Regions from separate parts of the Streptomyces sp. YPW6 genome, predicted to be linked through region 4. Evidence: riboswitches for the same ligand, from Rfam matches in the RefSeq annotation. Region 4 holds a riboswitch; each other region holds the start of a gene.

The links. Region 4 has a riboswitch for cyclic di-AMP ahead of KME66_RS21190 (transglycosylase family protein). Riboswitches for the same ligand answer to the same signal wherever they lie in the genome.
Positions count from the first base shown of each region.
Region 1: another riboswitch for cyclic di-AMP. It lies ahead of KME66_RS06410 (M23 family metallopeptidase); the one in region 4 lies ahead of KME66_RS21190 (transglycosylase family protein).
Region 2: another riboswitch for cyclic di-AMP. It lies ahead of KME66_RS01390 (transglycosylase SLT domain-containing protein); the one in region 4 lies ahead of KME66_RS21190 (transglycosylase family protein).
Region 3: another riboswitch for cyclic di-AMP. It lies ahead of KME66_RS11930 (C40 family peptidase); the one in region 4 lies ahead of KME66_RS21190 (transglycosylase family protein).

Region 1 covers NZ_CP076457.1:1,463,490-1,471,246, forward strand. The annotation lists gene KME66_RS06395 (bifunctional GNAT family N-acetyltransferase/acetate--CoA ligase family protein) at 1-981, opposite strand, end outside; gene KME66_RS06400 (HPr family phosphocarrier protein) at 1,078-1,359, shown strand; gene KME66_RS06405 (GntR family transcriptional regulator) at 1,520-2,227, opposite strand; gene KME66_RS06410 (M23 family metallopeptidase) at 2,408-3,223, opposite strand; cyclic di-AMP (ydaO/yuaA leader) riboswitch at 3,238-3,405, opposite strand; gene KME66_RS06415 (pitrilysin family protein) at 3,723-5,093, opposite strand; gene KME66_RS06420 (pitrilysin family protein) at 5,120-6,484, opposite strand; gene KME66_RS06425 (DNA topoisomerase (ATP-hydrolyzing) subunit A) at 6,788-7,757, shown strand, end outside.
Region 2 covers NZ_CP076457.1:313,699-321,455, forward strand. The annotation lists gene KME66_RS01370 (CARDB domain-containing protein) at 1-652, shown strand, start outside; gene KME66_RS01375 (dihydrodipicolinate reductase) at 775-1,854, shown strand; gene KME66_RS01380 (carboxymuconolactone decarboxylase family protein) at 1,851-2,330, shown strand; gene KME66_RS01385 (GMC oxidoreductase) at 2,403-4,046, opposite strand; gene KME66_RS01390 (transglycosylase SLT domain-containing protein) at 4,206-5,021, opposite strand; cyclic di-AMP (ydaO/yuaA leader) riboswitch at 5,027-5,214, opposite strand; gene KME66_RS01395 (FAD-dependent oxidoreductase) at 5,667-7,028, shown strand; gene KME66_RS01400 (SpoIIE family protein phosphatase) at 7,055-7,757, opposite strand, start outside.
Region 3 covers NZ_CP076457.1:2,763,268-2,771,024, forward strand. The annotation lists gene KME66_RS11920 (M23 family metallopeptidase) at 1-847, shown strand, start outside; gene pcrA (DNA helicase PcrA) at 909-3,347, opposite strand; cyclic di-AMP (ydaO/yuaA leader) riboswitch at 3,650-3,805, shown strand; gene KME66_RS11930 (C40 family peptidase) at 3,804-5,000, shown strand; gene KME66_RS11935 (hypothetical protein) at 5,048-5,401, opposite strand; gene KME66_RS11940 (C40 family peptidase) at 5,720-6,799, shown strand; gene KME66_RS11945 (response regulator transcription factor) at 6,925-7,620, opposite strand; gene KME66_RS11950 (ATP-binding protein) at 7,617-7,757, opposite strand, start outside.
Region 4 covers NZ_CP076457.1:4,766,753-4,774,509, forward strand. The annotation lists gene KME66_RS21180 (cytochrome P450) at 1-1,235, shown strand, start outside; gene KME66_RS21185 (transglycosylase family protein) at 1,412-2,485, shown strand; cyclic di-AMP (ydaO/yuaA leader) riboswitch at 2,774-2,952, shown strand; gene KME66_RS21190 (transglycosylase family protein) at 2,958-3,665, shown strand; gene eno (phosphopyruvate hydratase) at 3,989-5,269, shown strand; gene KME66_RS21200 (septum formation initiator family protein) at 5,364-5,843, shown strand; gene KME66_RS21205 (DUF501 domain-containing protein) at 5,892-6,506, shown strand; gene KME66_RS21210 (Ppx/GppA phosphatase family protein) at 6,503-7,447, shown strand.

The sequences.
Region 1 (7,757 bases), 3.3 Mb from region 4:
GCGGACCAGTTCGCGCTGGAGCGCGCGGCCCTCGGCGCCCCGCTCGGCGTAACCGGCGGAGAGGACGACCAGACCCTGGACGCCGTGTTCGCCGCAGTCGGCGACGGCTTCGGGCACCCGGTGGGCGGGGACGGCGATGACGGCGAGGTCGATCTGTTCGTCGATCTCGCCGAGCGAGCGGTGGGCGGGGACCCCGTCGAGCGTGGCCGGGCCCTCGTCGAAGGCGCGGTTCACCGCGTAGGCGCGGCCGGTGTAGCCGGCGGCGAGGAGGTTGCGCAGGACCGTGCGGCCCACTCCACCGGGGGTGCGGCCGGTGCCGATGACCGCGACGGAACCGGGCGCGAGGAGGCGCTGCACCGAGCGGGCCTCGGCGCGCTGTTCGCGGCCGCGCTGGACGGCGAGGGACTTCTCGGTGGGTTCGAGGTCGAGGGTGAGGTGGACGGAGCCGTCCTCGAAGCTGCGCCGCTGGGTGTACCCGGCGTCCCGGAACACCTTGATCATCTTGTTGTTGGCGGGGAGCACCTCGGCGGCGAAGCGCCGGATGCCGCGCTCGCGGGCGACCGCGGCGATGTGTTCCAGCAGCGCCGAGGCGACCCCGCGGCCCTGGTGGGCGTCCTGCACGAGGAAGGCGACCTCGGCCTCGTCGGCGGGGGCGGAGGCGGGGCGGCCCCGGTCGTCGATGCGGTCGTAGCGGACGGTCCCGATGAACTCGCCGCCGGTCGTGACGGCCAGTCCCACCCGGTCGACGTAGTCGTGATGGGTGAAGCGGTGCACGTCCCGGTCCGATAGGCGGGGATACGGGGCGAAGAAGCGGTAGTACTTCGACTCGTCGGACACCTGCTCGTAGAAGCTGACCAGTCGCTCGGCGTCGTCCGTGGTGATCGGCCTGATGCGTGCGGTGCCCCCGTCACGGAGCACCACGTCCGCTTCCCAGTGGTCGGGGTACGCGAGATGCGGACGCTGTTCCGGCGTGGGCTCCATGGCCAAAGCCTACGGCCGGACCGGAGGCCGGGCACAGCACCACGCACCGCATGAGAGACTGGTCTAGACAACCGTTGATATGTGAAGGGCAGAACCATGGCTGAGCGCCGCGTAAACGTCGGTTGGGCCGAGGGCCTGCACGCCCGCCCCGCTTCCATCTTCGTCCGTGCCGCCACGGCCTCCGGCGTCCCCGTGACGATCGCCAAGGCCGACGGCAACCCGGTGAACGCCGCCTCCATGCTGGCCGTGCTCGGCCTGGGCGCGCAGGGTGGCGAGGAGATCGTGCTCGCGTCCGACGCGGACGACGCCGAGGCCGCCCTGGACCGGCTGGCGAAGCTGGTCGCCGAGGGCCTGGAAGAGCTCCCGGAGACCGTCTGACCCCTCCGCCTCCGGTCCGTCCGGATGCGACCCGCGCGAGAGCCGTGACCTCGTGAAGGGGTCACGGCTCTTTCGCTTTCGGGAAAGAGCCGTTTCTCGAAAATGCGGGCAGCACGAAAGCGCACTTCGGAATTACTCTTCTTTGTATACGGCGCTTCTGTTAATGCCGGACACCCGCCGTGTTTACGCCGTGTTGCGAACTCCTCACCGGAGGAACGGGAGCGGTGCGGCGCGCCGCGAGATCCGGGCGGCGGAGCCGGTGCTCGGCGGTGGAGCGTTCCGCGTGCTGGGCGGTGAGCGCCCTCGCGCGTTCGGCGTCGCCGCGCGCCACGGCGTCCACGATCGCACCGCGCTCGGCCCAGGACTCGACCGGCCTGACCGGCTGCTCGACCAGGTACATCCAGGCGATCTTGTGCCGGAGCTGGGTGAGCAGCGCGATGAGCCCGGGACTGCCTGAGGCCTGGGCGAGGGTCTCGTGGAACCAGCCGCCCAGCGAGCGCAGATCCTCCCCCTCACCCCGGCGGGCCCGCTCCTGGCCCAGCCTGACCAGACCGCGGAGCACCTTGAGGTGGGCCTCGGTGCGGCGGTGGGCGGCGCGGGCCGCCCCCAGCGGCTCCAGGAGCATCCGCACCTCCAGGAGGTCGGCGGCCTCCTGCGCGGTGGGCTCGGCGACACAGGCGCCGGCATGTCTGCGGGTGACCACGAAACCCTCGGACTCCAGTGTGCGCAGCGCCTCGCGGACCGGGACCCGGGAGACCCCGTAGCGGCGGGCCAGCAGCTCCTCGGTGAGGCGGCTGCCGCGCTCGTAGACACCGGAGACGATGTCGTCACGGATTGCCGTGCATACCGAATGCGCGGGAATGCGCATATCCGAACCTCCGCCTTGATCCCCGCGAAACGCGGCCGCCCGACGTCTGTTCCGTGACTCTATGACAATCCGCTGGAATTTCCGATGGCAGGCCGGAATCGAGGGATATCTTCACGCGGGAATGCCCGAAGGCCCCGGGCGGGTGCCGGGGCCTTCGGACGGTGGGTGGCGCGGGGTGGGTCAGACGTTCAGACCGTGGGAGCGCAGGTAGGCGACGGGGTCCATGTCGGAGCCGTAGTCGGGGGTGGTGCGGGCCTCGAAGTGCAGGTGCGGGCCGGTGGAGTTGCCCGTGGAGCCGGAGAGGCCGATCTGCTGGCCGGAGGAGACGCTCTGGCCGACGGAGACGCCGATGGAGGAGAGGTGGCCGTACTGGGTGTAGGTGCCGTCCGCCATCCGGAGCACGATGTTGTTGCCGTACGCACCGCCCCAGCCGGCCTCGACGACGGTACCGGCGCCGACGGCGACGACGGAACTGCCGGACGCGGCCTGGAAGTCCACGCCGGAGTGGCTGCCGGAGGACCAGAGGGAGCCGCCCGCGTTGTAGCCGGTGGTGACGTGGGAGCCGGCGACCGGGAGGTGGAAGGCGTTCAGCCGGGCGCGCTCGGCGGCGCGGGCGGCACGGGCCTTCTCCTCGCGGATCTCCTTGGCGCGGGCTTCGGCCTTGCGCTCGGCCTCGGCCTTCGCCTTGGCCTTGGCGGCCTTCTCGCGGGCCTCGGCGGCGGCCTTGGCCTTGGCCTTGGCGGCCGCGTCGGCCTGCCGCTGCTGGGCGTCGGCCTGTGCGTCGATCTGCTCGGCGAGGGCGGCGTCGAGGGACAGAGCCTGGGTGAGGCCGGTGTCGGCGACCTTGGTGGCCTCGGTGTCCGCGGCGAGGGCCGGGGAGGACAGCGAGCCGAGGACTCCGGTGGTGGCCAGGGCCGCGATGCCTGCGGCCCGGACGCTCCGGCGCGTGAGGCGGCTCGGGGCACGGTGCTTCCCGGTGGCACGGGTGAACGCCATGGAGGGGCTGGTTCCTTTCCTTCCTTCTCGCCTACCGGGTTAGCTGACGGGTTCGGAGCAGGAAGGTCTCCTACGGATGCCCGCGCCGGTTGCGCGGTACGGGCCCCCGATTCACCCCAGGGACTGCGTGGGTCCCCGGCTCCCCAGGCTCGCGCCTGACGGGGACTCGGCGATGACTGCCCGGCGCCGCGGCTGCGGCATACGGGTGACGGACAGCCGGGCCGACGCTAGGCGGGGCGACTTCCCATCACCAAACGGACAAGGGGATTTGTCGCACATCCCACAGGGCAGACAGGCAACCAAGCCAACAAAGAGGACCAAAAGGGACCAAGCGCACCAAAGCTCAGGACCCCGACGAAAACTCTTTCGTCGGGGTCCTGTTCACGGCAGGGGTCGCACAGGTTCACGGCAGGCTTCGCGCGGGTTCACCACCGGGGCCGGGCGGGCTCATCGCCGGGCTCGTCCGGGTCGCCCCCGGACGGCCGTGCGGGGCGGGGAGTCAGCCGGTGACGACGGTCACCTCTCCGATCCCGAGGGCCTTCACCGGCTCGGCGATCTGCGCGGCGTCCCCCACGAGGACCGTGACCAGGCGGTCCACCGGGAAGGCGTTGACCACGGCGGCGGTCGCCTCCACGGTGCCCGTCTCGGCGAGCCGGGCGTAGAGGTGGGCCTGGTAGTCGTCGGGGAGGTGCTGCTCGACCTGATCGGCCAGGGTGCTCGCGACGGAGGCGGCGGTCTCGAACTTCAGCGGGGCGACACCCACCAGGTTCTGCACGGCCGTCTCCCGCTCGGCGTCGGTCAGCCCCTCGGCGGCCAGCGTCCGCAGGACCTTCCAGAGGTCCTCCAGGGCCGGTCCGGTGGACTCCGTGTCCACCGAGCCGCTGATCGCGAGCATCGCCGCGCCGCCCGAGTCCGGGCCGGAGGAGCGCAGCACCTGGCTGAAGGCGCGCACACCGTAGGTGTAGCCCTTCTCCTCGCGCAGCACCCGGTCCAGCCGGGAGGTGAGGGTGCCGCCCAGGCAGTACGTGCCGAGCACCTGAGCGGGCCACACGCGCTCGTGCCGGTCGGCGCCGATGCGACCGATCAGCAGCTGTGTCTGGACCGCGCCGGGGCGGTCCACGACGACGACGCGGCCGGTGTCGTCCGCGGTGATCGGCGGCACCGGCCGGGCCTGGGCGGTGTTGCCGGACCAGTCGCCGAGGGTCTCCGCCAGCAGGGCGTCGAGGTCGATGCCGGTCAGGTCGCCGACGATCACGGCGGTGGCGGTGGACGGGCGGATGTGGGCCTCGAAGAAGGCGCGCACGGCGGCCGCGTCGATCCGCCGGACCGTCTCCTCGGTGCCCAGGCGCGGGCGGGACATCCGGGCGGTGGCCGGGAACAGCTCCTTGGAGAGCTGCTTGGCGGCGCGCCGGGAAGGGTTGGCGTGCTCGTGCGGGATCTCGTCGAGGCGGTTGCCCACCAGGCGCTCGATCTCGCTCTCCGCGAAGGCGGGAGCCCGCAGCGCCTCGGCGACCAGGCCGAGCGCCTTGGCCAGCCGGGAGGCCGGGACCTCCAGGGAGACCCGGAGGCCGGGGTGGTCGGCGTGCGCGTCGAGCGTGGCTCCGCAGCGCTCCAGCTCGGCGGCGAACTCCTCGGCGCTGTGCTTGTCGGTGCCCTCGGAGAGTGCCCGCGACATGATCGTGGCCACGCCGTCCAGGCCCTCGGGCTCGGCCTCCAGCGGCGCGTCGAGGAAGATCTCCACGGCGACGACCTGCTGGCCGGGGCGGTGGCAGCGCAGCACGGTCAGCCCGTTGGGCAGAGTGCCCCGCTCGGGCGCCGGGAAGGCCCAGGGGCGGGCCGTGCCGGGGGTGGGCTGCGGGTGGAACTCCATGGCTACTCCAGTCACGGCGGCGTCGCTCACTTGGCCGCCCCCTCGTGCGCGTCGGTGCCTTCTTCGCCCTCGGCGGCCTCGTCGGCCGGCTCGATGGGCTCGTAGACCAGCACGGCCCGGTTGTCGGGACGCAGGGCCGCGGCGGCCGCCGCGCGCACCTCCTCCGCGGTGACGTCCAGGACGCGGCCCACGGCGGTCAGGGCCAGCTGCGGGTCGCCGAACAGGACGGCGTAGCGGCACAGTTCGTCGGCGCGCCCGGCGACGGTGCCGAGCCGGTCGAGCCATTCGCGCTCCAACTGCGCCTGGGCCCGCTCCATTTCCCCGGGCGTGGGACCTTCGGCGGCGAACCGGGCCAGCTCCTCGTCGACGGCGGCCTCGATCGTCTCCACCTCGACGCCGCCGGAGGTCTTGACGTCCAGCCAGCCCAGCGAGGGAGCCCCGGCGAGCCGCAGCAGGCCGAAGCCCGCCGCCACGGCCGTACGGTCGCGCCGGACCAGGCGGTTGTGCAGCCGGGAGGACTCGCCGCCGCCCAGCACGGTCAGCGCCAGGTCCGCGGCGTCGCAGGCGCGGGTGCCGTCGTGCGGGAGCCGGTAGGCGGCCATCAGGGCGCGCGCCGGAACCTCCTCGTGGACCACTTCGCGCAGCTGCTCACCGATGATCTCGGGCAGTGTCCCGTCGCGCGGCGGCTGCTTGCCGTCGTGGGAGGGGATCGAACCGAAGTACCTCTCGATCCAGGCGAGGGTCTGCTCGGGATCGATGTCGCCGACCACGGAGAGCACCGCGTTGTTGGGCGCGTAGTACGTACGGAAGAACGCGCGGGCGTCCTCCAGCGTGGCCGCGTCCAGGTCGGCCATGGAGCCGATCGGGGTGTGGTGGTAGGGGTGGCCCTCGGGGTAGGAGAGGGCGGTCAGCTTCTCGAACGCGGTGCCGTAGGGCACGTTGTCGTAACGCTGGCGGCGCTCGTTCTTGACGACGTCGCGCTGGTTCTCCATGGATTCCTCGTCGAGCGCGGCGAGGAGGGAGCCCATCCGGTCGGCTTCGAGCCACAGGGCGAGCTCCACCTGGTGGGTGGGCATGGTCTCGAAGTAGTTGGTCCGCTCGAAGCTGGTCGTGCCGTTGAGCGAGCCGCCGGCCCCCTGGACGAGCTCGAAGTGGCCGTTCCCCTGGACCTGGCCCGAGCCCTGGAACATCAGGTGCTCGAAGAGGTGAGCCAGGCCGGTGCGTCCCTTGACCTCGTGGCGCGAGCCGACGTCGTACCAGAGGCAGACCGCGGCGACCGGGGTCAGATGGTCCTCGGAGAGCACCACACGCAGGCCGTTGGCCAGGCGGTGCTCGGTCGCTGTCAAGCCGCCGGAACCGGCCTGTGCGGTGGCCGTGTGACCCATGGGCATGTACGTCCCTTCGATCGCGATACTGGACTTCCTGCCAGACCTGCCACTCTAAGCAAGCGCACCGGCACCTGGCGAAGTTCCCGTTCGGTGGAAGTTTCCGTCGATGGTGTCGCACGTGCCGGCGCGGGCGCGCCGACCGCGCGGCTTCGGACGGGGCCTCGGACCGGCTTCGGACCGGGCTTCGGACGGGTCGAGGTCGGCGTTGTCAGTGGGGCGGTCCACAATGGACCGCGTCAGCAGCTCGTGTTGTCCCGAACAAGCTCAGGTCGCCCGAACAGAATCCGTGAAGGAGTCGCAGCCGCGATGGCCCGCCGTAGCACGAAGACCCCGCCGCCGGACGACTTCGAGGAGAAGATCCTCGACATCGACGTCGTCGACGAAATGCAGGGCTCCTTCCTCGAGTACGCGTACTCGGTGATCTACTCCAGGGCCCTGCCCGACGCCCGCGACGGCATGAAGCCGGTGCACCGCCGGATCGTGTCCCAGATGAACGAGATGGGACTGCGCCCGGACCGCGGCTACGTGAAGTGCGCCCGCGTCGTCGGCGAGGTCATGGGCAAGCTGCACCCGCACGGTGACGCCTCGATCTACGACGCCCTGGTCCGTATGGCGCAGCCGTTCTCGATGCGTCTTCCCCTGGTCGACGGCCACGGCAACTTCGGCTCCCTCGGCAATGACGACCCGCCGGCCGCCATGCGGTACACCGAGTGCCGGATGGCCGACGCCACGTCGTTGATGACCGAGGCGATCGACGAGGACACCGTCGACTTCCAGTCGAACTACGACGGCCAGGAGCGCGAGCCGGTCGTCCTGCCGGCCGCCTACCCCAATCTGCTGGTCAACGGGGTCTCCGGGATCGCCGTGGGCATGGCCACCAACATGCCCCCGCACAACCTGGGCGAGGTCATCGCCGCCGCCCGGCATCTGATCAAGCACCCGGGCGCGGACGTCGAGACGCTGATGCGCTTCGTCCCGGGCCCCGACCTGCCCACCGGCGGCCGCATCGTCGGGCTGACCGGCATCAAGGACGCGTACACGGCGGGCCGCGGCTCGTTCAAGATCCGCGCCACCGTCTCCGTGGAGAACGTGACCGCCCGCCGCAAGGGCCTCGTCGTCACCGAACTGCCCTTCACCGTCGGCCCGGAGAAGGTGATCTCCAAGATCAAGGACCTGGTCTCGGCGAAGAAGCTCCAGGGCATCGCCGACGTCAAGGACCTCACCGACCGGGCGCACGGGCTGCGCCTCGTCATCGAGGTGAAGAACGGCTTCGTGC
Region 2 (7,757 bases), 4.5 Mb from region 4:
GAACTCCACGGTCTACAACTCGTCGTTCCGCAACACCGGCGACGACGCTCTCGCCGTCTGGTCCAGCAAGTACGTCAAGGACCAGTCCGTCGACATCGGCCACGACAACAGCTTCCGCAACAACACCATCCAGCTCCCGTGGCGCGCCAACGGCATCGCGATCTACGGCGGGTACGACAACAGGATCGAGAACAACCTGATCTCCGACACCATGAACTACCCGGGCATCATGCTGGCGACCGACCACGACCCGCTGCCCTTCTCCGGGCAGACGCTGATCGCCAACAACGGCCTGCACCGCACCGGCGGAGCCTTCTGGAACGAGGACCAGGAGTTCGGCGCGATCACCCTCTTCCCGCAGAACCTGCCGATCCCCGGGGTCACGATCCGCGACACGGACATCGTCGACTCCACCTACGACGGCATCCAGTTCAAGACGGGCGGCGGCCTGATGCCGGACGTGAAGATCCAGAACGTGCGGATCGACCAGTCCAACCACGGCTCCGGCATCCTCGCGATGGGCGGCGCGCGCGGCAACGCGACGCTCACCGACGTGACGGTCACCGACTCGCGCGACGGCCACGTGCTGATCGAGCCGGGTTCGCAGTTCACCATCTCCGGCACCCCGAACGGCGCCCGCGCCAAACGCTGATCGCACGGAACGGGTCCCGGGCCGGCGGAGAAGTCCGCCGGCCCGGGTACAGCCCTTTCCCGCACGGATCTGATGCCGTCACGACTCTGGGAAGTACACGGACCCGGAGCTACCCTCCGCGCATGATTCCCACGGTTGTCTGGGGTACCGGCAACGTCGGCCGCGCGGCGATCCGCGCCGTCGACGCCCATCCGGCACTGGCACTCGCCGCCGTCCTCGTGCACGATCCCGCCAAGGCCGGCCGCGACGCGGGCGAACTCGGCGGCCTCGGACGCACGCTCGGGGTCGCGGCCACCGAGGACATCGCCGCCGTTCTGGCCGCCCGCCCCCGCGCGGTGGTCTACGCGGCGTCCGGCGACATCCGTCCCGATGACGCGCTGGCCGACATCGGCCGGGCGGTCCGGGCCGGCGCGGTGGTCGTGACGCCCTCCCTCTATCCGCTCTACGACCAGCGCAACGCCCCGCCCGAGCTGCGGGAGCCGGTCCTGGCCGCCGTCGCCGAGGGGGGCGGCTCCCTCTTCGTCTCCGGTGTCGACCCCGGCTGGGGCAACGACGTCCTGCCGCTCCTGATCAGCGGCCTCGGGACCGAGGTGGACGTCATCCGCTGCCAGGAGATCTTCGACTACTCCACGTACGAGCAGGAGGACGCGGTACGGCATCTGATCGGGATGGGCCACCCGATGGACTACCAGCCGCTGATGCTGGCGGAGGGCGTTCCGACGATGGTGTGGGGCGGCCAGATCCGGCTGATGGCACGGGCCCTGGGCGTCGAACTGGACGAGATCCGCGAGACCCTGGACCGCCGGGCGCTGGAGGCGGCGGTGACCACGCGCACGATGGGCGCGTTCGCGGCGGGCACCCAGGGCGCGGTCCGCTTCGAGGTCCAGGGCGTCGTGGCCGGCGAGCCCCGGCTCGTCATCGAGCACGTCACCCGGATCCACGCCTCGTGCGCGCCGGACTGGCCGTCCCCGCCCGACGGGGTGGGCGCACACCGCGTGGTGATCGAGGGGCGGCCCCGGATCGAGGTGACGGTCGAGGCCTCCGACGAGGGCGAGAACCGGTCGGCGGGCGGGAACGCCACCGCGGTCGGACGGCTCGTCTCGGCGATCGACTTGCTGGTGGACGCGGAGCCGGGGCTGTACGACGCACTCGATGTCCCGCTGCGGCCTGCGGTGGGCAGGCTGGGAAGGAGACCGGCATGATCATCGATGTTCCGGAGGGCCAGGAGCCCATCGGTTACGTGTGGGGGGAGATGGTCCCCGGCATCGGCGCGGCCGCCGCCGCGTTCTCGATGTCCGTCTACGAGCACACGACTCTGGGGCTGCGCGAGTTCGAGGCGGCCCGGCTGCGGGTGGCGCAGATCAACGGGTGCCTGTTCTGTCTGGACTGGCGGACCGAGCGGGACGGGACGAAGGTCGAGGAGGAGTTCGCGGCCGCGGTGACCGAGTGGCGTACGACCGGGGCCTTCGACGAGCGGACCCGGCTCGCGGCGGAGTACGCCGAGCGGTACACGCTCGACCATCACGGCCTGGACGACGCCTTCTGGCAGCGGATGACCGCGCACTACAGCCAGAGGGAGATCGTGGAGCTGACGATGAGCATCGGCTCGTGGCTGGCGTTCGGGCGGCTCAACCATGTGCTGGGCATCGACGCGGTGTGCGTTCTGCCCGGTCACTGACGGAGTCCGGGGCCGCCGGGTTGGCACTCCCGGCCCCGGGCTCTTCGCGGGCTCCCGACGGCGACGGCTCGCCTACAGATCGGTCGCGATGATCCGTTCGATGTTGCGCTCGGCGAGCGCGGTGATGGTGACGAACGGATTGACGCTGGTGTTGCCGGGGATCAGCGCCCCGTCGATGACGTACAGACCGGAGTAGCCGTGCAGCCGGCCGTGGTTGTCGGTGGCCTTGTCCAGGACCGCGCCGCCCAGCGGGTGGTAGGTGAGGTGGTCGCCCCAGATCTTGTAGGTGCCGAAGAGGTCCGTGCGGTAGATCGTCCCCTCCTTGCGGTTGATCTTGTCGAAGATGGTCTTCGCGGCGTCGATGGACGGCTGCTTCCACGCCGTCTGCCAGTCCAGTTCCGCCTTCGCCGCCGCCGCGTTCCAGGTGAAGCGGGCGCGGTGGGGGTTCTTGGTGATGGAGAGGTAGAACGACGCCCAGGTCTCGATGCCGGTGGGCAGCGGAGCGATCTCGGCGAACGCTCCCCCGGCGTCCCAGTTGTCGATGCCGCCGGTGGGGATGGACGACTGGACCTTCCCGGTGGGGTCCCAGAGGTGGTTGGCGCGGCCGCACATGACGTTGCCGTTGTCGCCCCAGCCCCGGCCGATCTCGTCGTTGAGGAGGGGCAGCGCTCCGGTGGCCTTGAGGCCGACGAGCAGTTTGCTGGTGCCGACGCTGCCCGCGGCGAAGAACACCTTGTCCGCGGTGACGGTCTTGGTGACGGTGGTCTGTCCGCCGGTGTTCAGCTGGTCGATGAGCACGGTGTAGCCGCCGCCCGGGGCCGGGGTGACCGTGGTGACCTTGTGCAGCGGGGAGATGGTGACCCGGCCGGTGGCTCTGATCCGTTCGATGTAGGTCTTCTGGAGCGACTTCTTGCCGTGGTTGTTGCCGTAGAGGATCTCCCCGTCCAGGGCTGACCTGGGGACGGTCCCGGCCGCCTCCTGCTTCATGTAGTCCCAGTCGTAGACGGCGGGGACGAAGAGGAACGGGAAGCCGGAGCGCTGGGCGTGTTTCCGGCCGACCCTGGCGTACTGGTAGCAGTCGGCGCTGTCGAACCAGGCGGGGTCGATGGTGCCGACACCGAGCCCGCTGTTGGCTCGCGGGTAGTAGGTGGCGTACATCTCCGCGGCGTTCACCGTCGGGAGGATCGCGCCGAAGTTCTCCCGGCGCGGTGTGACGGCCATGCCGCCGTTGACCAGGGATCCGCCGCCGACGCCCCGGCCCTGGTAGACCGTGATGCCGCCGAACTCCTCGGCGTCGAGGATGCCGGTGCGGCAGTTGACGTTCTTGTCGAGGGGGAAGCCGAGGAAGTTGCTCAGCGGCTGCTTGGTCCGGGTCCGCAGCCAGAAGGAACGGTCGTCCGGCCTGGTGGTGTTGGCGAAGATCTTCCCGTCCGCGCCGGGGGTGTCCCAGGCCATGCCCATCTCGACCATATGGACGTCCACGCCTGCCTCGGCTAGGCGGAGGGCTGCCACGGAGCCGCCGTATCCGGTGCCGATGACGAGGGCCGGCACGTGGGCCCCGGATCCGATCGGCGCCGCCGCCGCACGGACTCCGGCCCATGCCCGAGGAGCGTGCCCGACGATGGCCGCGGCCCCCAGAAGAGAACCTGTTCCCGTGATGAATCTTCGCCGCGAGACCCCCTTGGTCTCACTTTCCTGCATGGTAGCGTCGCTCATGTGACCCTCCTCACTCTCGACAGAGTGGAACAGGTTCTACTGCCGTTCGCGTGGTAAGTCACGGGAAACTTGGGGGTAACTTCCCGGCGACACCCCCCGTACGACACAGGAGCCCCGGACCGTGCGGTCCGGGGCTCCATGTGCTGCTCGGTCGCGCGATCAGTAGGCGCCGAAGACGTTGTCGATCGAGCCGTAGCGGTCCGCGGCGTAGTTGCACGCGGCGGTGATGTTGGCGACCGGGTCGTAGCTGTCGGTCGAGGTGCCGGGCACGTGGTAGGCCTGGAAGGTCGGGTCGATGACCTGGAGCAGACCCTTGGACGGAGTGCCCTTGGCCGCGTTGGAGTCCCAGTTGTTGATGGCGGCCGGGTTGCCGGAGGACTCGCGCATGATGTTGCGGTGGATGCCCTCGTAGGTGCCGGGGATGCCGTGCTCGGCCATGACCGCCAGCGACTCCCGGATCCAGCCGTCGAGGTCGTTCGTGTACGTGACGGCCTTCTGCTCGGCGGCCTGCGCGACGGGGGCGGCGTTGATGCGCTCGGAACGGTCGGCGCGGTCCGTCGAAGTACCGCGCTCGGCGGACGGGGAAGCCTTGGCCGCCTTGTCGTCCGACGAGGCGGCGATGACCAGCTTGATGCCCGGGTGAATGAGGTCGGGATTCGATCCGACGATCTTCCGGTTGCCTTCGTACAGCTTCTTCCAGCCGCCACTGACGGAATACTCGCGGGCGATCTTGGAAAGGGTCTCACCCGCCACCACGGAATGCTTGGCGGGGGCGGCCTTCGCAACGGAATTCACCGGTGCGGCCACCGCGGCGGGAGCCACGGCCTGCGGCGCGGCGGCAGCGGCGGGAGCAGCGAACGCGCTGGTGGCGCCGATCACCGGAAGGGCGAGAACGGCCCCTCCGGCGGTCACGGCGGCGAGGGTGCGGCCGAGCGAGGTGGACGGGGAACGGCGGTGCTTACCCTGTGCGGGCATGGGGGATTTCCTCTCCGGCGCCTGCGAGGTGAGCTGTCGGGTTCAGACGGGAGATGTCTGGCCGCATCGATGTGCGACTTCACCCCAAGCCGTTCCGGTTACGGATCGGCGACTTACCTGGGTCCCCCGCTCCTGCCGTACGTGAGTGGGTTTCGGATTCCCGGACGGCGGCAGGATTCGGCGTTCCATCCGGATTGACGGTGACCGTAGGCGAGAAACACCGGACGGAACAAGCCCCGCATTCCGGATTCCCTTTTCCCCGCATGATCGAATAGCGGAATTCCCGCATCGGGCCGCGCCGTCGCGGCGTCAACTTTCTTCGCACAGAAGGGAACCGATGCGTCCACTTCGGCGTCCGCCCCCGCGGACGTGACGCTCACCACTCCCTCGCGCCGATGGCGAAATCGAGACTGAGCAAAAGTCTCAGAATCCCCGATAAGCCCTTTATGGACCAGGAGACGTATAGAGGTCAAAACGGTCATAGCGGGATAATGAATCGGGTTAATCGGGCACCCTGGCCGGGGGTGACCGAAGGGCTCGCGCGGCGATCGCTTACGGTGTGGGGTGGAGACTAGTAAGCCAAGCCTTACCTCCGACGTACGCTGTACCTGCCCGCGTTCGCCCGCCCCGAAGGATCACCACGCCATGACACGCCCCGTCCGCGTCGCCATTGTCGGAGCCGGCCCCGCCGGTATCTACGCTGCGGACGCGCTGCTCAAATCCGAGGTCTGCCAGGACCCGGGGGTCTCCATCGACCTCTTCGAGCGCATGCCCGCGCCCTTCGGCCTCATCCGCTACGGCGTGGCACCCGACCACCCTCGGATCAAGGGCATCGTCAAGGCTCTGCACCAGGTGCTGGACAAGCCCCAGATCCGGCTCTTCGGGAACGTCAGCTACCCGCACGACATCGGCCTGGACGACCTGCGGTCGTTCTACGACGCGGTGATCTTCTCGACGGGCGCCGAGGCCGACCGCGCGCTGGACATCCCCGGCATCGAGCTGGACGGCTCCTACGGCGCGGCCGAGTTCGTCTCCTGGTACGACGGGCACCCCGAGGTCCCGCGCACCTGGCCGCTCACCGCGGAGAAGGTCGCCGTGCTCGGCGTCGGAAACGTGGCCCTGGACGTGGCCCGGGTCCTGGCCAAGACGGCCGACGAACTGCTGCCCACCGAGATCCCGGACAACGTCTACCAGGGCCTCCGGCAGAACAAGGCTCTGGAGGTGCACGTGTTCGGCCGGCGTGGCCCGGCACAGGCCAAGTTCAGCCCGATGGAACTGCGAGAGCTGGACCACTCCCCCAACATCGAGGTCATCGTCAACCCCGAGGACATCGACTACGACGAGGGCTCCATCGCGACCCGCCGCGAGAACAAGCAGGCCAACATGGTCGCGCAGACCCTCGAGAACTGGGCGATCCGCGACGTCGGCGACCGCCCGCACAAGCTGTTCCTGCACTTCTTCGAGTCCCCGGTCGAGATCCTCGGCGAGGACGGCAAGGTCACCGCGCTGCGCACCGAGCGCACCGAGCTGGACGGCACCGGCAACGTCCGGGGCACCGGCCGGTTCACCGACTGGGACATGCAGAGCGTCTACCGTGCCGTCGGCTACTACTCCGAGGAGCTGCCCAAGCTCCCCTTCGACGTCACCTCCGGCACCGTCCCGCACGAGGCGGGCCGTGTCATCGCCGGGGACGAGCACATGACCTCGGTCTACGTCACCGGCTGGATCAAGCGCGGCCCGATCGGCCTGATCGGGCACACCAAGGGCGACGCCAACGAGACGGTCGCCTGCGTCCTGGAGGACCGCGCCGCCGGCCGACTGCCCGAGCCGGCCACGCCCGCGCCGGAGGCGGTCGAGGCGTTCCTGGACGACCGGGGCGTCCGCTACACGACCTGGGAGGGCTGGCACAAGCTGGACGCCCACGAGCAGGCGCTGGGAGAGGCCCAGGGCCGTGAGCGGATCAAGGTCGTCGAGCGCGAGGGCATGCTGGACGCCTCCGGCGCCTGATCGGCAGGACGCTTTCCGGCCACCGTCTAGGAGGCCGGATCCGGGGCGCCCGTCGTACGCCCCGGGTCCGGTCTCCTGAACGTGCGCCACAGATCGGGCCCCGGCTCCCGCGCCGTCCGGGCCCGTCGGCTGCGAGGGGCGTCGGCCCAGCGGGCGGCGAGCAGGAGCGCGATGTCGTCGGGGCGGTCGGTGGCCGCCCTGGCCTCTCCGATGACCTGGTCGGCCGTGTCGGCCAGCGGGACGGCGCCGATGCGTTCGACGGTGGCGCGCAACCGCTCGATGCCCTCGTCGATGTCCGTCCCCGGGCGCTCGATCAGCCCGTCCGTGAACAGGGCCAGCATCGCCCCCGGTTCGAGCCGTATCTCCGTGACCGGGTAGACCGCGTCCCCGTCGATCCCGAGCACGATGCCGCCGGGCAGGTCCAGCACCTCCGTCCGGCCGTCGGGCCGCCGCAGCACGGGCTGCGGATGCCCCGCCCGTACGGCACGGGCCACGCCGGTCGCCGGGTCGAGGGCGATGTAGCAGCAACTGGCGAACTGCCCCGGGTCCAGATCGATGAGCAGCCGGTTCGTGCCGCTCACCACCTCCTGGGGATCGTGCTTGCTCAGCGCGAAGGCCCGCACCGCACTGCGCAGTTGGCCCATGGTCGCGGCCGCGGCGACGCCGTGTCCCTGCACGTCCCCGATGACCAGCGCGAGTTCGTGGCCGGTCTCGATGACGTCGTACCAG
Region 3 (7,757 bases), 2.0 Mb from region 4:
ACCGGACGTCACCCCGGCTGCGGCGGAGCAGGACGCCGACGACGACTTCCCCGCCCCGCACTCCGTGAACCGCACCGCGGCCCGTCCCCCCGCCCCGCGCAGCCGGGCCCGCCGCCGCACCCCCGCCAAACGCTCCGCCCTGCTCACCGTCGCGGTGCCCTCCGCCTGCGTGATGAGCGTCGCGGGCATTGCGGCCGCCTCGGTCGGGATGCCCGGCGGCGAGGAGAAGCCGGAGGAGACGACCACCTCGCTGGCGGTCGCCGACCCCAGCACGGTCAAGCCGGTCGCCGCGAACAACCGGCTGGACAGCCAGCTGGCGCAGCTCTCCGAGGGCAGCGACGACTTCCGCGAGCGCGCGAGCCGCACCCAGGAGCGCATCGACCTGCGGGAGCGGCAGGCGGCGGAGAAGAAGAAGCGCGAGGAGGAGGCCGCACGTCGCGAGGCGCTGCGCCCCAAGTTCTTCCTGCCGGTCAAGCAGCACGGGCTCTCCGCCTACTACGGCCAGGCGGGCGTCAACTGGATGTCCGTGCACTCGGGCATCGACTTCCCCGTCTCGTACGGCACTCCGGTGATGGCCGCGACCGACGGCACCGTACGCACCCAGCTGAACAGCGCCTACGGGGTCATGGCGATCGTCACCGCCGCCGACGGCACCGAGACCTGGTACTGCCACCTCAGCAGCACCAAGATCCGCTCGGGCCCGGTGAAGGCCGGCGACGTCATCGCGTACTCCGGGAACTCCGGGAACTCCACCGGCCCGCACCTGCACTTCGAGGTCCGGCCCGGCGGCGGCGCGGCGATCGACCCGCTGGTGTGGCTGCGCAGCAAGGGCCTCAACCCGGCCTGACGGCACGCACGGGAGCGGGGGAGGGCTTCGACGGCCCTCCCCCGCTCCCGTGCCTTCCGGCCTACAGCTTCTCGACCGGCGCGTACCGCAGGAGCAGCTTCTTCGGGCGGTCGTCGCCGAAGTCGACCGTCGCCTTGGCCTGGTCGCCGTGGCCCTCGACGGCCGTCACCGTGCCCAGGCCGAACTGGTCGTGCGTCACCCGGTCCCCGACGGCCAGGGCGACCGTCGGCTTGTCCGAGGAGCGCCGGGTCGCGAAGCCCGAGGGGCCGGAGCGGGAGCGGGAGGAGGACAGCGAGGACGTGATGCCGGAGGTGGGACCGGCGGGGGCGGCCATCGGGCCCTTGCGCTTCCACTCCAGGTGCGCCTCCGGGATCTCCTCCAGGAACCGCGACGGCGGGTTGTACGAGGGCTGGCCCCAGGCGCTGCGCATCGCGGCCCGGGTCAGATAGAGCCGCTCGCGGGCGCGGGTGATGCCGACGTAGGCGAGGCGGCGCTCCTCCTCCAGCTCCTTGGTCTGGCCGAGGGCCCGCATGTGCGGGAAGACGCCGTCCTCCAGGCCGGTGAGGAAGACGACGGGGAACTCCAGGCCCTTCGCGGTGTGCAGGGTCATCAGCGTGATGACGCCGGAGCCGTCCTCGTCCTCGTCGGGGATCTGGTCGGAGTCCGCGACGAGCGCGACCTTCTCCAGGAACTCCGCGAGCGTGCCCGCGCCCTCCTCCTCGCCGCGCTCCTGCTCGAATTCGAGAGCGACGGCGGCGAGTTCCTGGAGGTTCTCGATGCGGGTCTCGTCCTGCGGGTCGGTGGAGGCCTGGAGCTCGGCGAGATAGCCCGTGCGCTCCAGGACGGCTTCCAGCACGACGGCCGGTCCGGCGCCGGACTCGACGATCGTGCGCAGCTCCTCCATCAGCGTGTTGAACCGCTTGACGGCGTTGGAGGAACGGGCCGCCATGCCGTACGCCTCGTCGACGCGGCGCAGCGCCTGCGGGAAGGAGATCTTCTCGCGCAGCGACAGGGCGTCGATCATGGCTTCGGCGCGGTCCCCGATGCCGCGCTTGGGGACGTTGAGGATGCGGCGGAGCGGGACGCTGTCCTCGGGGTTGGCGAGGACCCTCAGATAGGCCAGGACGTCCCGGACCTCCTTGCGCTCGTAGAAGCGCACGCCGCCGACGACCTTGTAGGGCAGGCCGACGCGGATGAAGACCTCTTCGAAGACACGGGACTGGGCGTTGGTCCGGTAGAAGACGGCGACGTCGCCCGCCTTGGCGTCGCCCGCGTCGGTGAGCCGGTCGATCTCGTCGGCGACGAACTGCGCCTCGTCGTGCTCGGTGTCGGCGACATAGCCGGTGATGCGGGCGCCGGTGCCGGCGTTGGTCCACAGGTTCTTCGGGCGGCGGCTCTCGTTGCGCTCGATGACGGCGTTGGCGGCGGAGAGGATCGTCTGCGTGGAGCGGTAGTTCTGCTCCAGCAGGATCGTGGTCGCGCTCGGGTAGTCCTCCTCGAACTGGAGGATGTTGCGGATGGTCGCGCCCCGGAAGGCGTAGATCGACTGGTCCGCGTCACCGACCACGCACAGCTCGGCGGGGGCGTCGTCCTCGCCGGCCGGGCCGACCAGCTCACGGACCAGCGTGTACTGGGCGTGGTTGGTGTCCTGGTACTCGTCGACGAGGACGTGGCGGAAGCGGCGGCGGTAGTGCTCGGCGACGTCCGGGAAGGCCTGGAGGAGGTGGACCGTCGTCATGATGATGTCGTCGAAGTCCAGGGCGTTGGCCTCGCGGAGGCGGGCCTGGTAGAGCGCGTACGCCTGGGCGAGGGTCTTCTCGAAACCATCCGCGGCCTGCCCGGCGAAGGTCTCCTCGTCGATGAGCTCGTTCTTGAGGTTGGAGACCTTGGCGGTGAAGGACTTGGGCGGATAGCGCTTGGGGTCCAGGTCCAGATCGCGGCAGACCAGGGCCATCAGGCGCTTGGAGTCGGCGGCGTCGTAGATCGAGAAGGACGAGGTGAAGCCGAGCTTCTTCGACTCGCGGCGCAGGATGCGGACGCACGCGCTGTGGAAGGTCATGACCCACATGGCGCCCGCGCGCGGACCCACGAGCTGCTCGACGCGCTCCTTCATCTCGCCCGCGGCCTTGTTGGTGAAGGTGATCGCGAGGATCTGCCCGGGGTGCGTGCCGCGCTCGGCCAGCAGGTGGGCGATGCGGTGGGTGAGCACCCGGGTCTTGCCGGAACCGGCCCCGGCGACGATGAGCAGCGGGGATCCGGCGTGCACGACGGCGGCGCGCTGCTCGGTGTTCAGTCCTTCGAGCAGCCCGGCGGAATCGATTGCCGGGCGCGGGTGGCCGTCCCGGTAGTACCCGTCGCGGGGCGGCGGGGGCGCGTCGTAGACACCCTCGAAGAGTCCCTCCGGCACCGCTTCGGGCGCGTGGTCCTCGGGGGGCGGCGGGGGGCCGTCCTCCGCGGGCTGGAGGCCGGTCAGGAAACTGTCGTCAAAGAGGCTGCTCATCGCCTCCCGAGTCTAGGCGGCCGGACCGACAACCTTCCGCCGAAGCCGGGAAGCGGTCGGCAGCGGCCGCCGGGACCCGGGGAACCGCCCGCCCGTCACCCGTACGCACGGAGAGCGGACGTCCACGGTCCGTGAAGGACGGCCCGGTCGGAGGGGGTGCCGGACCTCCGATCCGGACAGGTCACGAAAATGTATCGGGCATATCGCTCATCGTCCTTCCCAGCGGTGGGGCGCTTTGGCTAGCGTGCTCGGTCAGGTGATCCGTACCTCCCTGAGGCGAACCGCGCCTGACGGACACCTCTGCCGAATCCGCGCCGCCTCCCCGGCGGTCCGGAACCGGGGACCCACACGCAGCACCGGGGTGAATCGGCCCGCACTCCCGTATGCGGACCGTAGGACAGCCTTCCGTTCCGTCCGAACCCGACAGCTAACCCGGTAGGCGGTCCACGGAAGGAGATGCCGGTCTTGGCATCGCATCGCAAGCCGCGCACGAAGGTGCGCACCACCACCCCCGCCGTCGGACTGACGACGGCCGCGCTGGCCTCGGTGACGCTGCTCTCCACGCAGAGCGCCACGGCGGCGCCCGCGGAGCCGAAGCCCGCCATCGAGGACGTGCAGAAGAAGGTCGACGCCCTGTACCGGCAGGCGGGCACGGCCACCCAGGAGTACAACCGGGCCAAGGCCGCCTCCTCGTCGCAGCAGAAGAAGGTCGACGGGCTGCTCGCGGACGTGGCGAAGCGGACCGAGAAGATCAACGAGGCGCGCCGGGCGCTGGGCTCCTACGCGGCGGCCCAGTACCGCAGCGGCGGCATCGCTCCCACGGCGACGTTCTTCCTCGCGGACGACCCGCAGGGGTACTTCGACCAGAGCCGGCTGATGGACCGGGCGACGCAGCGGCAGCAGATGGCCCTGAGTGACTTCCGTACGCAGCAGGCCTCGGCGGCGAAGAAGCGCGCGGAGGCCGTGAAGAGTCTGGAGACCCTCACCGAGACGCAGGCCACGCTCGCCTCCAGCAAGAAGGACGTCCAGGCCAAGCTGACCGAGGCGCGCGAGCTGCTGTCCCGGCTGACCGCCGAGGAGAAGGCGCGGCTGGCGGAGCTGGAGCGGCGGAAGGAGGCCGAGGCGAAGGAGAAGGCGGCGAAGCTGGCCGCCCGCCAGGCCGCCGAGGCGAAGCAGAAGGCCGAGGCCGAGGAGCAGGCCCGCGAGGAGGCGGCGCGGGATTCCGGCGGCGGTCCGGGATCCGGATCGGGCACCGGTACGGGCACGGACACGGGGTCCGGGTCCGGTACGGACAGCGGTTACGCCGCCAAGGCGGAGAAGGTGCTGGCCTTCGCCCGCGCCCAGATCGGCAAGCCGTACGTGTGGGGGGCCTCGGGTCCCGCCAGCTACGACTGCTCGGGGCTGACGCAGGCGGCCTGGCGGGAGGCGGGCGTGACCCTGCCCCGGACCACCTGGGACCAGGTCGAGGTCGGCACGCGGGTCGCCACGTCCGACCTCCGGCCCGGGGACCTGGTGTTCTTCTACGACGACATCAGCCACGTCGGCATCTACAAGGGCGACGGGATGATGATCCACGCCCCGAAGCCCGGTGCGAACGTGCGCGAGGAGTCGATCTACTACATGCCGATCTACGGGAGCGTCCGCCCGGCGTGACCCGGTGTCCGGACCTGAGGCCGCCCCCCGGACGACCGGGACCGGCCTCAGGTCCAGACCGTGGCGATGAAGATGTTGGCGGTCGTCAGGGCGCCGACCGCGATGAACGGGCCCTTGCCCGTCTTCTCCTCGTCGCGCTTGACGTAGACCAGGGCGAGGATCACGACCAGCAGCGCCAGCTTGATACCGACCTTGACGTTGTTCACGGTCTGGTCGTCGGCCTGGTTGAGGCCGACCAGGACCATGCCGGTGACCAGCATGGTCAGCGCGCCGTGCAGCATCGCGGGGGTGAAGCGCGCGGCCCCGGACCCCATGGCCTTCATCTGCGTCAGGAAGCCGCCCAGCAGGGAGGCGATGCCGATGATGTGCAGGGCGACGAAGACATTGATGAGTACGTCCATGGCTCGGCAGCCTAGCCATGGCCAAAGTTTTACCCTTCAGTGAGGTAAGCCTTCCTCGCCCGCCCCCGGCCTCTCTCCCCCCTGATGGCTCGGCCTCCTTGACGGCTTCGGCCTCTTTGCTGCATTCGGCTTCCTTGCCGCCTACGGCTTCCTTGCCGCCTTCGACTTCCTTGATCGATTCGATCATCCGTGACCGGCGAAACGTCACATCAGGGCAATACCTGTCATGGCGACTCTTTTCCCCTCGCCAGGATTAGCGTCCATCCCGGACCCGCCGCCGTTTCCCGGCGGACAGCCGAGAGGAAGGATGCCGCCCCCGTGGCAGCGCACCGCAGGTCAGCTCATCGAAAACCCAAGCAGCGCCCGCTCTTCGGCCCTGCTGCCCGCACCGCCGCCACCCTGGCGCTCGCCGGGGCCGCCACCGCCGGATCGGTCACCGGTGCGGGGGCGGCCCCCGCCGAACCGGCCCCCACCGCGGACCAGGTGAAGGCGAAGGTCGACCGGCTCTACCACGACGCCGAGGTCGCCACCGAGAAGTACAACGGAGCGAAGGAGAAGGCGGATGCCGCCACCCGCGCCGTCGACGCCCTGACCGACGAGGCCGCCCGCCGCACCGACCGCCTCAACACCGCCCGGCACGCGCTCGGTTCACTGGCCACCGCGCAGTACCGCTCCGGCACCCTGGATCCGGCCCTGCAACTGGCGCTCTCCTCCGACCCCGACGCCTATCTGCAACGCGCCTCCTACCTCGACCGGGCGGGCGACCGGCAGAGCGGGCTGCTGCGGAACATCAAGCGGCAGGTCTCCCGGATCTCCCAGGTCAAGGCCCGCGCCGACGAGGAGACCGAACGCCTCGCCGCCCGGCGCACCGAACTGCGCGAGCACCGCGCCGCGATCCGCACCAAGCTGGCCGACGCCCGGAAGCTGCTGGCCACCCTGACCGCCGACGAACGGGCCGACGTCGAACGCGCCGCCGACGCCCGGCACGGCGGCGGCCCGGTCCACGCCGACCGCTCCACCGCCCGCAGCGGCCCCGCACCGGCCACCGGCTCCCGCGCCGGGCAGGCCATCGCCTTCGCCCGCGGCGCGATCGGCAAGCCGTACGTCTGGGGCGCGACCGGACCGAACGCCTTCGACTGCTCCGGCCTCACCCAGGCGGCCTGGAAGGCCGCGGGGGTCAGCCTGCCGCGCACCACCTACACCCAGATCAACGCCGGACAGCGCATCCCGCGCTCCCAACTGGCCCCCGGCGATCTGGTGTTCTTCTACTCCGGGATCAGCCATGTCGGCCTCTACATCGGCGGCGGCGAGATGATCCACGCCCCGCGTCCGGGAGCACCGGTGCGCATCGCGCCGATCGACCAGATGCCGTTCGCGGGCGCGACCCGGGTGGCGTAGCCCCGGGCCGCGGCGCCAGGCGCCATGCGCCGGCACCGGGCTCCCGCACCGGACGCCGGCACGAGGCCCCGGTACCGGGCCGGCACGGGCCCCTGGCCCCCGTCCCCGTCCCCTGGCCCCCGGTCTCAGACCAGCCGTCGCGCCGTCGCCCAGCGGGTCAGTTCGTGCCGGTTGGAGAGCTGGAGCTTGCGCAGCACCGCCGAGACGTGCGACTCGACCGTCTTCACCGAGATGAACAGCTGCTTGGCGATCTCCTTGTAGGCGTAGCCGCGGGCGATCAGCCGCAGGACCTCGCGCTCGCGCTGGGTGAGGCGGTCCAGGTCCTCGTCGACCGGCGGGGCGTCCGTGGAGGCGAAGGCGTCCAGGACGAACCCGGCCAGTCGGGGCGAGAAGACCGCGTCGCCCTCCTGGACCCGGAAGACGGAGTCGACGAGGTCGGTGCCGGTGATCGTCTTGGTGACGTAGCCGCGGGCGCCGCCCCGGATCACGCCGATGACGTCCTCGGCCGCGTCCGACACGGAGAGCGCGAGGAAGCGGACCGGGTTCTCCACCGCGCCCATCAGCGGGGCGCAGCGGCGGAGCACCTCGACGCCGCCGCCGCCCGGGAGGTGGACGTCGAGGAGGACGACCTCGGGGCGGGTCGCGGTGATGACGGTGACCGCCTGGTCGACGTCGGCGGCCTCGCCGACCACCTCGACGCCGGTCTCCTCGGTGCGGCCGATCTCGGCCTGCACCCCGGTGCGGAACATCCGGTGGTCGTCGACGAGCACGACCCGTACCCGCCGCTCCGGGCCCCCGGTGGCCCCGGTGTTCTCGGTCATTCGCCCGCCCTCTCCATCTCCAGCTCGACCTCGGTGCCTCCGCCGGGCACCGAACGCAGCCGGGCGCTCCCGCCGTTGCGCTGCATCCGGCCGATGATTGATTCTCGTACGCCCATCCGGTCCGCGGGAACCTCGTC
Region 4 (7,757 bases):
ACCCCTACCCCGCCTACGCCTGGCTCCGCGAGCACCGCCCCGTGCACCGCACCGCGCTGCCCAGCGGGGTCGAGGCCTGGCTCGTGACCCGGTACGGGGATGCCAGGCAGGCGCTCGCCGACGCGCGGCTCTCCAAGAACCCCGCCCACCACGCCGAGTCGCCGCACGCCAAGGGGAAGACGGGGATTCCGGGGGAGCGCAAGGCGGAGCTGATGACGCATCTGCTCAACATCGACCCCCCGGACCACACCCGGCTGCGCCGGCTCGTGTCCAAGGCGTTCACCCCGCGCCGGGTCGCGGAGTTCGCGCCCCGCGTGCAGGAGCTGACGGACCGGCTCATCGACGGGTTCATCGAGGAGGGGAAGGCCGATCTCATCCACGACCTCGCCTTCCCGCTCCCCATCTACGCCATCTGCGACCTGCTCGGCGTTCCCCGCGAGGACCAGGACGACTTCCGGGACTGGGCGGGCATGATGATCCGGCACGGGGGCGGGCCGCGCGGCGGGGTCGCCCGGTCGGTGAAGAAGATGCGCGGCTATCTCGCCGAACTCATCCACCGCAAAAGGGAGAACCCCGGCGACGACCTGATCTCCGGACTGATCCGGGCCAGCGACCACGGCGAGCACCTCACGGAGAACGAGGCGGCCGCGATGGCGTTCATCCTCCTCTTCGCCGGCTTCGAGACGACCGTCAACCTGATCGGCAACGGCACCTACGCGCTCCTGCGCCACCCCGAGCAGCGGGCCCGGCTGGAGGCGTCCCTCGCGGCGTCCCCGGACCTGGAGGAGAGCGACCTGCTGGCGACCGGGCTGGAGGAACTGCTCCGGTTCGACGGGCCGGTAGAGATGGCGACCTGGCGGTACGCCACCGAGCCGCTGACCCTGGGCGGCCAGGAGATCGCCGCCGGGGACCCCGTACTCGTGGTGCTCGCGGCGGCCGACCGCGACCCGGAGCGCTTCACGGATCCGGACACACTGGACCTTGCACGGAGTGACAATCAGCACCTCGGTTACGGGCACGGCATCCACTACTGCCTGGGGGCCCCGCTGGCCCGCCTCGAAGGGCGGACCGCGCTGGCCACGCTCCTGAGACGCCTGCCTGACCTGCGACTTGCTGAAGAACCTGCCGATTTGCGGTGGCGCGGCGGGCTCATCATGCGCGGACTGCGCACGCTTCCGGTCGCGTTCGAGCCGGGAAACCGTTCCGAGGAAAGTGACACGCTGTCAACTCTGTGACTTTTACGTGATCTGCGCTGCATCGACTTGTGACACACGTTCGAGTCCCGCTAGGTTCACGGTTCGACGCGTCGGCCGCATGGTGCTCACGCGTCACTGGTGCACCGACGCAGGCACGTAATCCCGCTGCGCGGAGCTCAGGTCACTCGCTTGTCAGTCGCACGGAAGGCATACCCATGGGCTCCGCGAACGGCAGACACCGCCGCCCTCGCCAGGCACCCGCCATCGTCGTCGCCGCAGGCGTGACGGGATCGGCCATCGCCATCCCGCTGCTCGGGGCGAGCGGCGCCACCGCCGCCGAGGCCACCACCTGGGACCGGGTCGCGGAGTGCGAGAGCGGCGGCATGTGGAGCGCCGACCTCGGCAACGGCTACTACGGCGGGCTCCAGTTCTCGCAGGAGACCTGGTCGGCGTACGGCGGAACGGAGTTCGCACCCCGCGCCGACCTCGCCAGCCGGTCGCAGCAGATCTCCGTCGCCGAGAAGGTCCTGGCGGACCAGGGCCCCAAGGCATGGCCGAGCTGTGCGGTGATCTCGGGGCTCGCGGTGGACGGCAGCCTGCCGGGCGTCGACCCGGGCACCGCGCCGGCCCCCGACCCGACGGCCACCCCGACCGACGACGCGGACGCGTCCGGTGAAGCGGATGAATCCGGCACGTCCGGTGAAGCCGGCGAGTCCGGCAAGGGCGGCAAGGGTGACGGGAGCGGGAAGGCCGAGAAGGGCGGCCCGGCGGGCAAGGGGGACAGTGCCGGCGCGGAGCGGGGCGCCGAAGCCCCCGACCCCGCGGTGACGCCCTCCGCCCCGCCCTCCTCCGAGGCCCCCGACGCCGCCGACCCCTCCGCCGCCCCCGACGCCTCCCTGGGCAAGGGCGGCAAGCATCGCGGCGCCCCCGCGCCCGAGGAGGCCGGTGCCGGGCAGGAGGAGGGGCCGCGCGGATCCGGCCGGCACGCCTCGCGGGGTGACGGTGACGCCCGGGACGGCGGTGCGGCGGTCGCCGGTGCGTACACAGTGCAGCCCGGCGACAACCTCTGGGCGATCGCCGACGCCCAGGAAGTCCCCGGCGGCTGGACCGGTCTGTACGAGACCAACAAGGACCTCCTGGGCTCCGACCCGGACCTGATCCTGCCCGGCCAGAACCTGGATCTGGGGCTGGAGCGGAGCCAGGGGCAGGGGCAGGGGCAGGGGCAGGGGGCCGGTCAGGCCGCGCCGCAGGATGCCGACGCGTCCGCCGAGGCGCCTGCCGCCAACTGAGTCAATTCGGGAAAACACCCCGAAAACAGAGGCAGTTAAGAGACCTATGTCCACTTTGCGTAAGTGAGACATGGGTCTCTTTGCTTCAACTCACGCGCCCCTTCCGGTCCCTTCGCGCACATCGCCCCCGACCTGCGGAAACGCCCCATCGGTTGCCGCGAGTTCGAGTCGATTGCCCCCTATGTCCGTCTTTGAATGTCGGGCTTGCCTGTGTTTACGGTCTAAGCCGCTCGCACCGCGGGCCCCGTCGACCGTCACGCCGAATCCTGCCGTCGGTCGGAGGGAACAGACGCGTAAGCGCCGTAGGCAGGAGCGGGGGACCCAGGTAGGCCGCCGGGTCCGCACGATCCCCTTCCGGGGGGCGTACGGGACCGGCTTGGGGTGGAGCCGTGCGCAAGGACGCACGGCCGGGCAACTCATCAGCCCGAACCCGACAGCTCACCTCGTAGGCGTCGGTGAGGAGATTCGTTCCATGCTGCTGAACAGCAAGGGCAAGCACCGCCGCCCGTCCAAGGCCACCCGTCTCGCGACCCTCGCCGGTGTCGCCGGTGCCGCCGTCGCCGTCCCGCTGATGGGTGCGACCAACGCCTCCGCCGCCTCCGTCGAGACCTGGGACGCCGTCGCCCAGTGCGAGTCCGGTGGCAACTGGTCCATCAACACGGGCAACGGCTACTACGGCGGGCTGCAGTTCTCGCAGTCCAGCTGGGCCGCCGCCGGCGGTACGCAGTACGCCGCGCGCGCCGACCTGGCCTCCAAGGACCAGCAGATCGCCACCGCCGAGAAGCTTCTCGACATGCAGGGTCCGGGCGCCTGGGCCTGCGCCGGCGCCGGCGGCCTCACCAACGACGGTGTGGACCCGGGCGTGAACCCCGGCGGCTCCGGCCAGTCCGCCAGCAAGCCCGAGCAGGCGCAGCCGCAGCGTCAGGCCGAGCAGCCCACGACGCGCAGCGAGCAGCGCGAGGCCCCCAAGGCCGAGAGCAAGAAGACCGTCACCACCCCGACCGGCGACAAGGTCAAGAAGGGCGACGGCGAGTACAAGGTCAAGTCCGGCGACACCCTGAGCAAGATCGCTCAGAAGGAAGGCGTCAAGGGCGGCTGGAGCAAGCTCTTCCAGCTCAACGACGACATCGTCGAGGACGCAGACCTGATCTTCCCGGGTCAGCAGCTCCACCTGAAGTAATCGCCGTCTCTCCTCCTCGGAGGGAGGGTGTCCGGCGGCATCCTCCCTCGCACGGCTTCCCGGCCCGGCGCGCTCTTCCCCCCAGCGCGCCGGGCCGGGTTCTTCGTGAGCGGTGGGCGTCCGGAGGGCCGCGTGCGTTCACCTCTTGTTGTTACCGCCCAGTAGATTTCTAGAGTTCTGCCCCGTTATGCAGGCTCTTGGGTCCTTTTTCGTCCCAGGAGGCGGGCGGGCGGCCGACGGACGCGGCCGGGCCGGATAGGCTCGTGTCGCAAGGCCACAGTGACCCTGCACAACCAGTGTCAGATCCCAGAAGGAGATGCCTCGTGCCGTCCATCGACGTCGTCGTAGCCAGGGAAATCCTCGACTCCCGGGGCAACCCCACGGTCGAGGTCGAGGTCGGCCTCGACGACGGCAGCACGGGCCGTGCTGCCGTTCCGTCCGGCGCCTCCACCGGTGCGTTCGAGGCCATCGAGCTTCGCGACGGTGACCCCAACCGCTACCAGGGCAAGGGCGTCGAGAAGGCCGTCCTCGCCGTCATCGAGCAGATCGGCCCGGAGCTCGTCGGGTACGACGCCACCGAGCAGCGCCTCATCGACCAGGCGATGTTCGACCTGGACGCCACCGAGAACAAGGCCTCGCTCGGCGCGAACGCCATCCTCGGTGTCTCGCTGGCCGTCGCGCACGCCGCCTCCGAGGCGTCCGACCTGCCGCTCTTCCGCTACCTCGGCGGCCCGAACGCGCACCTGCTGCCCGTTCCGATGATGAACATCCTCAACGGCGGCTCGCACGCCGACTCCAACGTGGACATCCAGGAGTTCATGATCGCGCCGATCGGCGCGGAGTCCTTCTCCGAGGCCCTGCGCTGGGGCGCGGAGATCTACCACACGCTGAAGAAGGTCCTCAAGACCAAGGGCCTGTCCACCGGACTCGGCGACGAGGGCGGCTTCGCCCCGAACCTGGAGTCCAACCGCGCCGCCCTGGACCTCATCGTCGAGGCCATCAAGGAGGCCGGCTACGTCCCGGGCCGCGACATCGCGCTCGCGCTCGACGTCGCCGCGTCCGAGTTCTACAAGGACGGCGCCTACGAGTTCGAGGGCAAGTCCCGCTCGGCCGCCGAGATGACCGAGTACTACGAGGAGCTCGTCTCCGCGTACCCGCTGGTCTCCATCGAGGACCCGCTGTACGAGGACGACTGGGCCGGCTGGAAGGTCATCACCGACCGCATCGGCTCCAAGGTGCAGATCGTCGGCGACGACCTCTTCGTCACCAACCCCGAGCGCCTGGCCCGCGGCATCGAGGAGGGCTCCGCCAACGCCCTGCTCGTCAAGGTCAACCAGATCGGTTCGCTGACCGAGACCCTGGACGCCGTCGAGCTGGCCCAGCGCAACGGCTTCAAGTGCATGATGTCGCACCGCTCCGGCGAGACCGAGGACGTCACCATCGCCGACCTCGCCGTCGCCGTGAACTGCGGCCAGATCAAGACCGGCGCCCCGGCCCGCTCGGACCGCGTCGCCAAGTACAACCAGCTGCTGCGCATCGAGGAGATCCTCGACGACGCCGCGGTGTACGCCGGGCGCTCCGCCTTCCCGCGCTTCAAGGGCTGACCCGCAGCGCCAGGCCGGTGGCCTCCGCCCGTCCCCGCACCCGGTCCCGTACCGTGTGCGGGGACGGACGTGCGTAACGGGGAGGCGGGCAGACATGGCCGGCAAGGACCGCGACCGGTTCTCCACCGCGACCAGGCTGCGGCTGCTCGGCGAGCAGACCGCGGCCCGCGTGTACCGGTCGCAGAACCGCCGCCAGGCCCGCCGCTCCCGGCTCACCGGCCGGGCCGCGTTCCTGGCGCTGGTCGTCTGCTCCCTGGTGGTGGCGCTCGCCTACCCGATGCGGCAGTACGTCTCCCAGCGCGACGAGATCGCCGAGCAGGAGCGGCTCTCGCAGGAGGCGCAGCGGCGCACCGAGGAGCTGCGGGACGAGAAGGCGCGGCTCCAGGACGACGCGTACATCATGCGCCTGGCCCGCCAGCACCTCCACTACGTCCTTCCCGGGGAGACCGCCTACACCGTGGCCGACCCCGACGCGGCGAAGGACCGCCGGTCGGAGCCCGGCGCGAGCGACCGTCCCTGGCACTCCAACCTCTGGGACGGCGTGGACAGCGCCGACCGTGACGACCGCGACTGACCGACCCGCGACCCCCCTTCACGAGCTTCGAGCAGAACCAAGGCAGGCATGGAAACGCCCCCTCCGCAGACCGAGTCCACCCAGCCCACCGACGCGGACATCGCCGCGTTCCAGCAGCAGCTCGGCCGCCCGCCGCGCGGCCTGCGCGCCATCGCGCACCGCTGTCCGTGCGGCAACCCGGACGTGGTGGAGACCCAGCCCCGTCTGGAGGACGGCACGCCGTTCCCGACGACGTACTACCTGACCTGCCCCCGGGCGGCCTCGGCGATCGGCACGCTGGAGGCCAACGGGGTCATGAAGGAGATGACGGCCCGTCTGGAGACCGACCCGGAGCTGGCGAAGGCCTACCGGGCCGCGCACGAGGACTACCTCGCCCGTCGCGACGCCATCGAGGTCCTGGAGGGCTTCCCGAGCGCGGGCGGCATGCCGGACCGGGTGAAGTGCCTGCACGTCCTGGTCGGCCACTCGCTGGCGGCGGGCCCCGGGGTGAACCCGCTGGGCGACGAGGCCATCGCGATGCTGCCCGAGTGGTGGAAGAAGGGCCCCTGCGTCACGCCGTGCGCGCCGACGGGCGAGGACGACGGCTGGACGGTGGACGAGGGCGACGAGGGCCACTTCGCCTTCCGCCCGCTCGACGGCCCCGCCGACGGGAAGGGCGCATGACCCGGGTCGCCGCCGTCGACTGCGGCACCAACTCCATCCGGCTGCTCGTCGCCGACGTGGACCCGGCCACCGGCTCCTTCACCGAGTTGGACCGGCGGATGACGATCGTCCGCCTCGGCCAGGGCGTCGACCGGACCGGCCGGCTCGCCCCCGAGGCACTGGAGCGGACCTTCGCGGCCTGCCGGGAGTACGCGGCCGTGATCGAGGAGCTGGGCGCGGGGCGGATCCGCTTCGTCGCCACCTCCGCCTCCCGCGACGCCGAGAACAGCGCGGACTTCGTGGCCGGTGTGCGGGACATCCTGGGCGTCGAGCCCGAGGTGATCACCGGCGACCAGGAGGCCCAGCTCTCCTTCGACGGGGCCACCAGGGAACTGGCCGGCAGCGACCGTCTGACGAAGCCCTACCTCGTCGTCGACATCGGCGGCGGCTCCACCGAGTTCGTCCTCGGCGCGGACGAGGTGGAGGCGGCCCGGTCCGTCGACGTCGGCTGCGTACGGATGACGGAGCGTCACCTCGTCGTGGACGGGTCCGTCGTCGACCCGCCGAGCCACGAGCGGGCCGCCGCGATCCGGGCGGACATCGACGCCGCCCTCGACGTCGCCGAGGAGACCGTGCCGCTCACCCGGGCGGGGACGCTCGTCGGCCTCGCGGGCACCGTCACCACGATCGCCGGGATCGCGCTGGAACTGACGGAGTACGACTCCGCGGCCATCCACCACTCCCGCGTCTCCCGCGGCCAGGTCCGGGCGATCACCGAGCACCTGCTGCGCTCGACGCACGAGGAGCGCGCCGCGATCCCCGTGATGCACCCGGGCCGGGTCGACGTGATCGGCGCCGGGGCGCTCGTCCTGCTGGCGGTGATGGAGCGGACGGGGGCCCACGAGGTCGTCGTCAGCGAGCACGACATCCTCGACGGGATCGCCTGGAGCGCGGCGGGCTGACGGGGTCCCGCGCTCAGGCGCTCGGTCACCTGCACCTTTGAGCCGCCCACCGGCCTCGGCGGGCGGCTCGGGGCCCCCGTGCGGCGCGCGTCGCACGGGGGAAAGTTCGTGAACTTCTTCACAAGGAATCAGGCCCTGTCGGGCGCAGTTCGCGCCCTGTGCGCCACGATGAGGCGCTCCCGGGGGCCAGGAGGAGTGTCGCAGGCCCGTTCCCGGGATGTTACGCCCGGGTGAAGGGCGCCGGCGGTTCACCCCGCCCGAAGGGTCAAGGGCCAGCTCACAAGCGGTGAACAACGTTTCCGGCGGTGTC